Regions from separate parts of the Flavobacterium frigidum genome, predicted to be linked through region 1. Evidence: riboswitches for the same ligand, from Rfam matches in the RefSeq annotation. Region 1 holds a riboswitch; the other holds the start of a gene.
The links. Region 1 has a riboswitch for S-adenosylmethionine ahead of ACNQGB_RS06255 (homocysteine S-methyltransferase family protein). Riboswitches for the same ligand answer to the same signal wherever they lie in the genome.

Region 1 (5,367 bases):
GAGCCGATTTTACTACTTGTGGCAAAAACATTTTTCCTGAGCCAAATAAATCGCCCACTACATTCATACCAGTCATCAAATTGATTTCAATAACTTCGATCGGTTTTATAGCAGCTTGTCGTGCTTCCTCAACATCTTCTTCAATAAATTGATCGACCCCTTTTACAAGCGAATGCGTAATTCGTTCTTGCACCGTTCCTGATCGCCATTCAGCCTCACCCCCAGCCCCTCTCCGAAGTAGAGGGGAGTCGGAACCCTTAACATTCTCAGCAAAATCAAGCAATCGTTCCGTGGCGTCATCGCGTCGATCCAGAATTACATCCTCAACATGTTCCAATAAATCTTTTGGAATATCGTCATAAATCGATAGCATTTCTGGGTTTACAATCCCCATCGTCATTCCGTTTTGGATCGCATGATACAAGAAAACCGAATGCATCGCTTCTCGAACAGTATCATTCCCTCTAAACGAAAACGACACATTACTTACTCCGCCACTTATGTGTGCGTGCGGTAAATTTTCGCGTACCCATTTAGTCCCTCTAAAGAAATCCAAAGCATTCAGTCGGTGTTCTTCCATTCCTGTCGCTACTGGAAAAACATTCAAATCAAAAATAATATCCTGCGGAGGAAAACCCACTTTGTGCACCATAATGTCATACGAGCGTTGGCATATTTCTATGCGACGCTCGTAATTATCTGCCTGACCTTTCTCGTCAAAAGCCATGATAATTACAGCAGCACCGTACCGTTTTATCAATTTAGCATGTGCAATAAAAGCTTCCTCGCCTTCCTTGAGCGAAATAGAATTTACCACACTTTTCCCTTGTACCACCTTCAAGCCCGCCTCAATGATTTCCCATTTTGAGCTATCAATCATAATCGGCACACGAGAAATATCTGGTTCTGCAGCAATTAAATTCAGGAATTTTGTCATGGCATACACTCCATCGAGCAATCCCTCATCCATATTAATATCAATGATTTGGGCACCACCATCTACTTGCTCCCGTGCAATTTCAAGCGCCTCATCGTATTTCTCTTCCTTAATCAATCGAAGAAATTTTCGCGAACCCGTCACATTAGTCCGTTCCCCTACGTTCACAAAAACACTTTCGGGTGTAATTATTAAGGGCTCTAATCCTGATAAAATTAAGTTTCTTCTTTTCTCTGCTACTGCCATTTTCTATTGTATTTGTTCCTGCAGGGTTTCAAAAACCGTGTTGGAGTAACTTGTTTTTTTATTATTTGGGCGTGTTCGCCGCGGCGAACGGGCTATACGCTATATCTTTTGTTCCGCTATCGCTTCACAAAAGGATGCCACTACTATCCCTCACGCGGGCATTGTGCTAACAACTCTTCTTTTTTTATTGATTCTTCCGTTTCTTTATTCTTTAATTTTGTCATTCTGAGGAACGAAGAATCTAAACAAATTGCTCTGCTGCTTGCGCGAGCGTCACGCTCGTGCTTATTCTTTTTTCTTAAAAATCTTTTCCTGCCTATATTGTGTGCACTAGCGGGACGCTTGCGCTAGCTTTAGGCCACAACAATCACTTAAAACTCATTTGAGTCATCTCTTTCTTCATTAAATTTCTCTACATCCAAATCTTCAAATTCTAAACAATTATTAATCTCATGAAAAGTAATGGGAAGTAATTCATTAAATGTTTTAGCTTGTTCGTAACTTATTTCATCAGGGAAATTAAAATAATATTGATTTATTAATTCTATTCCAAACTCTGATTTATAATAATCTTGTAAGCTCAAAAAAACTTCATCATAATTATCACAACCATATATAAAATCAACTACATTTTTTCCCGCTAAATTTATTATTGATAAAGTATCAGCCTTAGTTCTTCCGTCTAATGCTTTTTCAATAGTATCAAATCTACCAACCATTAACCCTAATTCACCCTCGTCAACATAATAAGATTCACCTGAGTGCAAATAAACTATCTTTCTAACAACAAATTTACCAGTCTTATTTTCATTGAGAATTTTGCTGTATTTTTCTATTAAATTATCTCTAATTTCAAAATTTACTAAGTTTTTTAAACTTGGCAAGATTTGAATTTGTTTTATTTTATTTGAGCTCAAATCCAAACTATTTAGAGAAATTAAATTATTTAAGTTTTCAATTTTGGAGATATAATTATGGCCTAAATACAATTTAGTTAATTGTGACTGATTTTCTAAACAATCTATTTTTGATATCTTATTATTACTCATCCATAATTCTTTCAAACTAACAAGGTTTTCTAAACCTTCTAACTTACATATTTGATTGTCAGATAAATATAATTCTTCAAGATTTCTTAAATCATCTAAACCCTCTATTTTAGTGATTTCATTATTAAACAAATACAAAACTTTTAACTTTCTCAGATTTTGTAAGTTTTCAATCTTTTTTATTTTATTATTAAATAACGTAATTTCATTCAAATTTATATTTGAATCAAGCCCTTCAATTTTTTCAATATTATTACTATCAAGACTAATAAATCGAAGTTTTGTTAATTTCCCTAACCCTTCTATTTTAGTAATTTGATTTTCATCCAGAATTAAATTAATTAACTCGGTAAAACTTTCAAAACCTTGTATTTTGTTTATTTTATTTCTCCGTAGATTTAATCCAATTACATTTCTATTGATATCTAATAAATACCTATTATTATTATCTATCGAATTTATATGTCCTTCAGTGTGTTCCTCAATTGTAATCTTATAAATTTTCTCAAGTCTTAAAATTTCTTTCGGCTTACTTGTAGTTTTAACATTAAAAAAAAACTTTAAATATTTCAATATGTTCATCTTTCTTATTCTTTAATATATTTATGGTATAAAAATATTTAAATCTTCATAATTTAAGTAAAATCATTAACATTTTCAGTTAAAACTACATCACCGCAGTCGAAACCCTCGGTTTGTATTCCTTGGCGATATCGGCAATTAACTTGATGTGTGCCGGTGTTGTTCCGCAACACCCGCCTATAATGTTTACTAAATTATCATCGAGATATTCTTTGATAAAAGCTTGCATTTGTTCCGGTGTTTCATCGTATTCACCAAAAGCGTTAGGCAATCCTGCATTAGGATGCGCAGATACGTTGAAAACTGTGTTTTGTGCAAGCGTTTTCAAATAGGGTTTCAATAAATCGGCACCAAGTGCGCAATTGAAACCTACACTCAACAATGGTATGTGCGATACCGAAACTAAGAAAGCCTCTACCGTTTGTCCCGAAAGTGTTCTGCCAGAAGCATCGGTTATCGTTCCTGAAACCATAATAGGAATATCAAGATTGCGTTCGTCTTTTACTTCTTCAATGGCAAAAAGCGCGGCTTTGGCATTTAAGGTATCAAAAATAGTTTCTACCAAAAGTAAATCGCAACCGCCATCCATAAGCGCTTCTACTTGTTGCTTGTACGCGATGCGCAAATCATCAAAAGTTACGGCTCTGTATCCTGGATCGTTTACATCTGGTGACATGCTTGCTGTTCTGTTCGTAGGACCAATGGAACCCGCTACAAAACGAGGTTTGTCTGGATTTTTGGCGGTAAATTCATCAGCTACTTCACGGGCCAATTTCGCCGACTCATAGTTCAATTCATACACATATTCTTCAAGATGGTAATCAGCCATACCGATGGTGGTTCCTGAGAAGGTATTGGTTTCAACAATATCAGCTCCAGCGTCAAAATAAGCGGCATGAACGTCTTTTATTGCTTGTGGTTGAGTGAGCGACAATAAATCGTTGTTTCCTTTTAGCGAATGCGGAAAATCCTTGAAACGTTCTCCTCTAAAATCTTCTTCGGAGAAATTGTACCGTTGCAACATAGTTCCCATAGCTCCATCAAGGATGAGTATGTTTTTTGTAATGGCTTCGTGAATGCTTGACATAACTTTTTATTTCTTGTAAATCACAATTTGAAATGGTGATTTTTACTTTTGATTACTATTTCCAAAAGTTCCCAGATTTTTCTTTTTAGCCCTGATGGTAGCGGCATCCTTTTTATTCGCCTTTTTTCGGCGAATAAAAAGATATAGCGTACAGCAGGAACGATAATGACTGAAAAGCGCCATTAATCTGCTCTAAAAAAAATCGATACGTTGTCAAGAAAAGGTTTGAGAAATACTGTAGAAGTATTCTTGTGTTATCTATCTTTGATACTGGTTGTATAAAGTAGAATGTAGCACCTTCTTTAAAAAATAAAGGGTTGCTAAGGTTTCATTGGGTCTTTCCCTCCGCCTTTCGTGATAACTTTCAATAAATATAGGAACACTGCAAAGAAAAGACAAAGCGCTAACAATTGCAAGTTTTTTTTTAAAGTTTCTAGCGGAGTTTGTTGCAAAACGTTTAAATACAAAGGTTCTTAATTGCAAAGATTTTAATCAACCTTCGCAACCTAGAACCTTTGTATCTCAGCACCTTTTTAGACTATGGCTTTCACTACAGCTTTTGGAGCTTCTTTACGTGTACCATCAAAACCATCTACGCCAGAAACAGTAGTATATTTCAAAACATAACGCTTGCCTGGATTAATGATTTGGTACGCTGCCTGACACATTAAAGTGGCTTCGTGGAATCCGCAAAGAATCAATTTCAGTTTCCCCGGATAGGTATTTACGTCACCGATGGCGAATATTCCCGGAATATTGGTTTGGTAATCCAAAGAATTATTGACTTTTATGGCATTTTTTTCGATTTCCAATCCCCAGTCGCCGATAGGACCTAACTTTGGCGTAAGACCAAAAAGCGGAATAAAATAATCGGTTTCGATGGTGCGTTGTGCGCCGTTTTCCTCGACTACAACCGCTTCAAGATGTTCTGCACCTTTCAATCCCACAACTTCTCCCGGAGTAATCATTTTTATTTTACCAGAATTTTTCAATTCCTGAACTTTTTCTACAGAATCTAAAGCACCACGAAACTCGTTGCGACGGTGAATCAAAGTTACTTCTGAAGCTACATTAGACAAGAATATACTCCAATCTAGCGCCGAATCGCCACCTCCAGCGATTACTACTTTTTTATCTCTGAATTTTTCTGGATTTTTAATGAAATACTTGATTCCTTTGTCCTCGTAAAATTCGATATCCTCAATCAATGGTTTTCTTGGTTCAAAACTTCCAAGTCCACCTGCGATAGCAATGACAGGAGCATGGAATTTTTTACCTTTGTTTGAAGTTACGATAAACGTACCATCTTCTTGTTTTTCTATTGTTTCGGCACGTTCTCCCAAGGTAAATCCCGGTTCGAACTGCTTAATTTGCTCCATTAAATTATCTACTAAATCGCCAGCCAATACTTCTGGAAATCCAGGAATATCATAAATAGGTTTTTTAGGATACAACTCAGATAACTG
Region 2 (5,367 bases), on a different contig from region 1:
GTGCTCCTAAATCAGGATGATTTATAGTAGATATAATAGCAATATTTGTCTTTTGGTCAAGTATTTCAACAGCGAAATTTTTGGTGTTATTATAGGTGTTTTTTTCTTTTACTGTGGATGAAATAGTAGCTTTAAAAACCTGTACTCCTATTTTATCAGCCGGTAAAACTACCTGTACAGTTGCCGTTTTTTTTGATGGTGAAAAGGCAAATGATTGTTTGCTTAAAACGGAATTCCCCTGAGATATTATAAAATCAGCCGTTGTGTTTTTAGTTCCCGAATAGTGTAAAAAGGCTTCTACCGGGAATTTATTCTTGTAAAAAGCGTATTTGTTTACATTGAGCTGATTGATTTTTAAATCAAAAAAAGTTGTTGTATCGCCTACAATTAAGGGATATACTTTATTTATTGCATCAAAACTGTATACATAATCATTTCCCGAAGTTTGATTCCCATCTGAAATTAAAACTATCGGATAACTCGTATTCTTGTAGATACTTTTTAAATTTTTGGCAACAAGATCTATATTGGTTTGAGTTCCCTTAAAATCAAAATTTTCTGCGGGTTCAAAATCATCGGAGAATTGATACGTTTGTACGTCAAATTTATCTTGTAAATCTAAATTTGATTCTATTTTTTCATGTAATTCCAGTACATTTTCATTGGCTTTGAGAAACGCAATAGAACTTGAATTGTCTACAATTATAGGCAAAGGTGTTTTTACAGTTTCTAGTGTGTTTTTGGTCAGTATTGGATTTATTAACAACAATAAAATACCAAAAATGGATAAAAAACGTAAAAAAGCCAAAAACCAACCGATTTTCGATTTGTTTTTGGCCTTATAAATGTATTGAAAATACGACAAACTGCCTGCTATTAATACAGAAATAAATAATAATAGTAAAGTGTTTGTTGTCATTCTTATTTTATTTTAAATGATGAATTTTAAATTTTAAATTGTCATCATTTATAATTCATCATTTATAATTTATAATTATTTTAAGTAAGCATTCCACCACACACATTCATCACTTGTCCGGTTACATACGCACTCATATCCGATGCAAAAAACAAACAAGCATTAGCAACATCTTCGGTGGTTCCACCGCGTTTTAATGGAATTCCCTCTCTCCATCCTTTTACCACATCTTCGTTTAATTTAGCCGTCATTTCCGTTTCTATAAATCCTGGTGCAATTACATTACAACGAATATTACGAGATCCTAATTCTAAAGCCACTGATTTTGAAAAACCAATAACGCCCGCTTTTGAAGCAGCATAATTCGTTTGTCCAGCATTTCCTTTTACTCCTACAACAGAACTCATATTAATAATAGAACCCGAACGTTGCTTTAAAAACGTGCGCTGAATGGCTTTAGTCATATTAAAAACCGATTTTAGATTTACATCCATGACGTTGTCAAAATCTTCTTCAGACATGCGCATCAACAAGTTATCTTTAGTAATTCCGGCGTTATTGATAAGTATATCAACAGTTCCAAATTCAGCTAAAACGGCATCTACAAAAGTTTGTGCTTCATTAAAATCAGCAGCATTAGATTGATATCCTTTGGCTTTAATACCTAAAGCATTCAATTCTTTTTCTAAAGCTTCCGCAGATTCTACTGATGAACTGTATGTAAAAGCAACATTTGCACCATGTTGAGCAAAAACTTCTGCAATTCCTTTTCCTATTCCACGACTTGCACCAGTAATAATGGCAACCTTTCCTTCTAGTAATTTCATATTCAAAAATTAGTTTATTTTTTATTTGAAGCTATTCCTGCTATCCATTACAATCTTTTCTATTTTTAAAGAAAAAATAGAAAAGGATTTTCATTGCTATCAGGGCTATAAGCGACTTGCCAAATATATACTATTTCCTTTTTTAAAAAAAATTTCACTTTCATTAAGCGTCATAAAATTACTTTATACATGAAAATAACGCCCTACTAGCTTATCCCAAAACGAACTGTAAATGGCAATCAGGGTAAAAACAAACAAAAATAAATGATACCAAGCATTACCAATCAAGTCAAAGAAATTCAATTTACCATTAGCGTAACTTAATATCAGTAATACTTGCGCTCCATAAGGTAGAACGCCTTGTATAACGCAAGAAAAAATATCTAAAATTGTGGCTGTTTTTCTTGGGTTAAGGTCATATTCATCATTAATTTCTTTGGCAATTGGTCCTGTGATTACAATAGAAACCGTATTATTAGCAATAGCTAAATTAGCAAAACCCACTAAGGTACCAATTCCTAGTTGAGCTGATTTTTTACTTTTGATTAATTTTTTAATTTGTACCAGTAAATACGTGATTCCTCCCGCCTTTTCTACTAATGCGGCTAAACCACCTGTAAGCATAGAAAGTAAAAAAATATCAGTCATGCTTGTAAATCCCTCATAACACTTTTGAGTAAATTCCATTATAGTAAATAAACCGCCCAGATAACCAATTATCCCTGCTAAAAGTGTTCCTATAATTAAAGTATAAAAAACGTTGATACCCACCACCGCTAGAACGATTACAACAATATAGGGCACAATTGCAATCCATGAAAAATCAGTTCTTGCAATAGCTACAGCAACAATATCAGAATTTAATCCTAAATAGAAAAATACTAAAATAGTTAATAGTGCCGCTGGAAAAGCAATAAACAAATTGATCTTAAATTTATCTTTCAAATCACATCCCAGCGATTGTGTGGCTTCAATCGTCGTATCTGAAATCATCGATAAATTATCCCCTAGCATAGACCCGCCTAATAAAGCTCCTGAAATTAAGGGCAAAGAGGCTCCGCTTTTATCTGCAAGCGAAACTGCGATAGGTCCAATAGCAACAATGGCTCCAACTGATGTTCCCGTAGCAGTAGATAAAAAGGAAGCGATCAAGAAAATCCCCAACGGAAAGTAAGCAACATCGATTGTATTGATGCCAAGATTCACTACCGCATCAACACCGCCCATTGCTTTACTTACCACTGCAAATGAACCAGCTAATAAATAAATCAAACACATAGTTATGATTTTACTATCACCACAACCAGCAATTAGAGTATCAATTTTTTCGTTTGTAGATGATTTATACAATAAAAATGCAGCTATTATTCCAATTAGAACTGCTACGGGCGAAGGAAAAGCATAAAAATCATTCAAAATGATTCCAGCTCCTAAAAACGTAAAAATAAAAACAAATAGCGGAATCAATGCAAAAGGATTCCCAGATTCTTTAGTAAATTTTGTCATAAAAATAATTTTAAATTAAGTGTTATAACGAAAAACAAACCTGTAGATGGTAATGTAAAAACAACATTTTTTCCAAAAGATATGGCTTATCGTTTTAGCACCTTGCTTGTTGTTGCAGGTTGCTATCCTATTGAAGGATTCGTGATAACGGGTGCAAAATTAATTAATTATTTACGAATAAATCAAATAATTATATTAAAAATAAGAATAACTAAAAAAAACGCTATCAAAACTGATAGCGTTAATATATAAAATATTGAAAAACAGTAACTAACTACTTAGAAAGCTACATTCCACCTTGGTAATCTTCCATTTTCATCAAGGAAGTTTTGTAAAACTTGTCCTTCTACGAATGTTGGGATTACTTTAGTTTTATCATTGAATGTCTCATACCAAACTACTTCAAGGGTACTAATATCCTCTATTTTCATTTGTGCTGGCCAAGAATATTTTCTTCCCGTTTTCGCAAATTGGTGTCCTTCTACGATTTTATCCTTCAGTCCACCATTTTTAATTTTCAAAGTTCCATTATTTTGAACAGTTCCAGTAGAACCAACCATAATTAGCTCTTTTTCATCACCTACTGAATACACTAAAAATACACCAGAACCTTCTGACGCGTTGCAAACTTCTGCTAAACTATCTTCTGTAGTAAATGAAAACTGATTGGTAACTTTGAATTTTTTTAACTCTTTGTACATATTATTTTATTTTTATTTGAATTGGCTGCCACAAAAAAATACCCCACAAAATCGTGAGGTTCATTAGAAACCATTCGTTTGTATTTGTTTTATTAGGATAACAACTAAAGAAAATGCTATATTTAATAAAGTGCAAAGGTATTTTTTTTAATTCTATTTATCATAAAAAAGCCTCACAAATTGTGAGGCTTTAATACTATTTAGAAAAAGCTTAGATTATCCTAAAACTTCTTTTACTTTTTTACCAATTTCAGCTGGAGAATCTACTACGTGAATCCCACAAGCTCTCATGATTTCTTTTTTAGCTTCGGCTGTGTCGTCAGATCCACCAACGATTGCACCTGCATGCCCCATGGTACGCCCCGGAGGAGCAGTAACTCCGGCGATGAAACCTACTACTGGCTTACGGTTTCCATCCGCTTTAATCCAATGAGCAGCATCAGCCTCTAATTGTCCACCAATTTCACCTATCATTACAATACATTCCGTTTCTGGATCATTCATTAACAATTCAACAGCTTCTTTTGTTGTTGTTCCAATAATTGGGTCTCCACCAATTCCAATTGCTGTAGTGATTCCTAAACCTTGTTTCACCACTTGGTCAGCTGCTTCGTACGTTAATGTTCCTGATTTAGAAACAATCCCTACAGTTCCTTTTTTGAAAACAAAACCTGGCATGATACCAACTTTAGCTTCACCTGGTGTAATGATTCCCGGACAGTTTGGACCTATTAAACGTGCATTTCTTTCTTTAACATAACTATTTGCTTTTATCATGTCAGCAACCGGAATTCCTTCAGTAATTGCAATAATTACTTTAATTCCAGCATCTGCAGCTTCCATAATGGCATCCGCAGCAAAAGCAGGTGGAACAAAAATGATAGTTGTATCAGCTCCGGCTTGTTCTACAGCATCTTTTACAGTGTTAAAAACGGGTCTATCTAAGTGAGTAGTTCCCCCTTTTCCTGGAGTTACACCACCAACAACGTTAGTTCCGTACTCAATCATTTGAGAAGCATGGAAAGTTCCTTCGCTTCCTGTAAAACCTTGAACAATTATTTTGGAATCTTTATTAACTAAAACACTCATGATATATTTTTTAGGTAGTTTTTAAAATTGTTTTGCAAAAGTATAAAATAGTAATCAGTAATCCGTATTCAGTATTCAGTTTTTTAATACTAAATTAGGATAATTGACTCATTTGATACCCTCGAAATAGTTTGTTGTCTTTTATTTCCCAAATCACCATAAAGTGAGCCAATAACATTTCTTCTCGCGGATTCTCAATCGTTTTTACAAAATGAGAATATCGTACCGAAATACGATCATTTTCACTAACAATATGACTTATTCTAACTTTAGAACGCACGTACGCTTTGCTCAAATCATTAGAAAGATTTAATAAAGAATCATA

Region 2: it holds a riboswitch for S-adenosylmethionine, as region 1 does, so the genes downstream of both, ACNQGB_RS11165 (Na+/H+ antiporter NhaC family protein) here and ACNQGB_RS06255 (homocysteine S-methyltransferase family protein) in region 1, are expected to answer to the same signal.

The regions. Positions count from the first base shown of each region.
Region 1 covers NZ_JBLVPT020000003.1:243,482-248,848, reverse strand. Annotated here, with positions in the region: gene ACNQGB_RS06265 (vitamin B12 dependent-methionine synthase activation domain-containing protein) at 1-1,183, opposite strand, end outside; gene ACNQGB_RS06260 (leucine-rich repeat protein) at 1,555-2,814, opposite strand; gene ACNQGB_RS06255 (homocysteine S-methyltransferase family protein) at 2,900-3,901, opposite strand; SAM riboswitch class I at 4,153-4,265, opposite strand; gene ACNQGB_RS06250 (NAD(P)/FAD-dependent oxidoreductase) at 4,435-5,367, opposite strand, start outside.
Region 2 covers NZ_JBLVPT020000010.1:81,058-86,424, reverse strand. Annotated here, with positions in the region: gene ACNQGB_RS11175 (hypothetical protein) at 1-919, opposite strand, end outside; gene fabG (3-oxoacyl-[acyl-carrier-protein] reductase) at 1,000-1,746, opposite strand; gene ACNQGB_RS11165 (Na+/H+ antiporter NhaC family protein) at 1,930-3,252, opposite strand; SAM-I-IV-variant riboswitch at 3,309-3,405, opposite strand; gene ACNQGB_RS11160 (hypothetical protein) at 3,531-3,953, opposite strand; gene sucD (succinate--CoA ligase subunit alpha) at 4,170-5,042, opposite strand; gene ACNQGB_RS11150 (nuclear transport factor 2 family protein) at 5,137-5,367, opposite strand, start outside.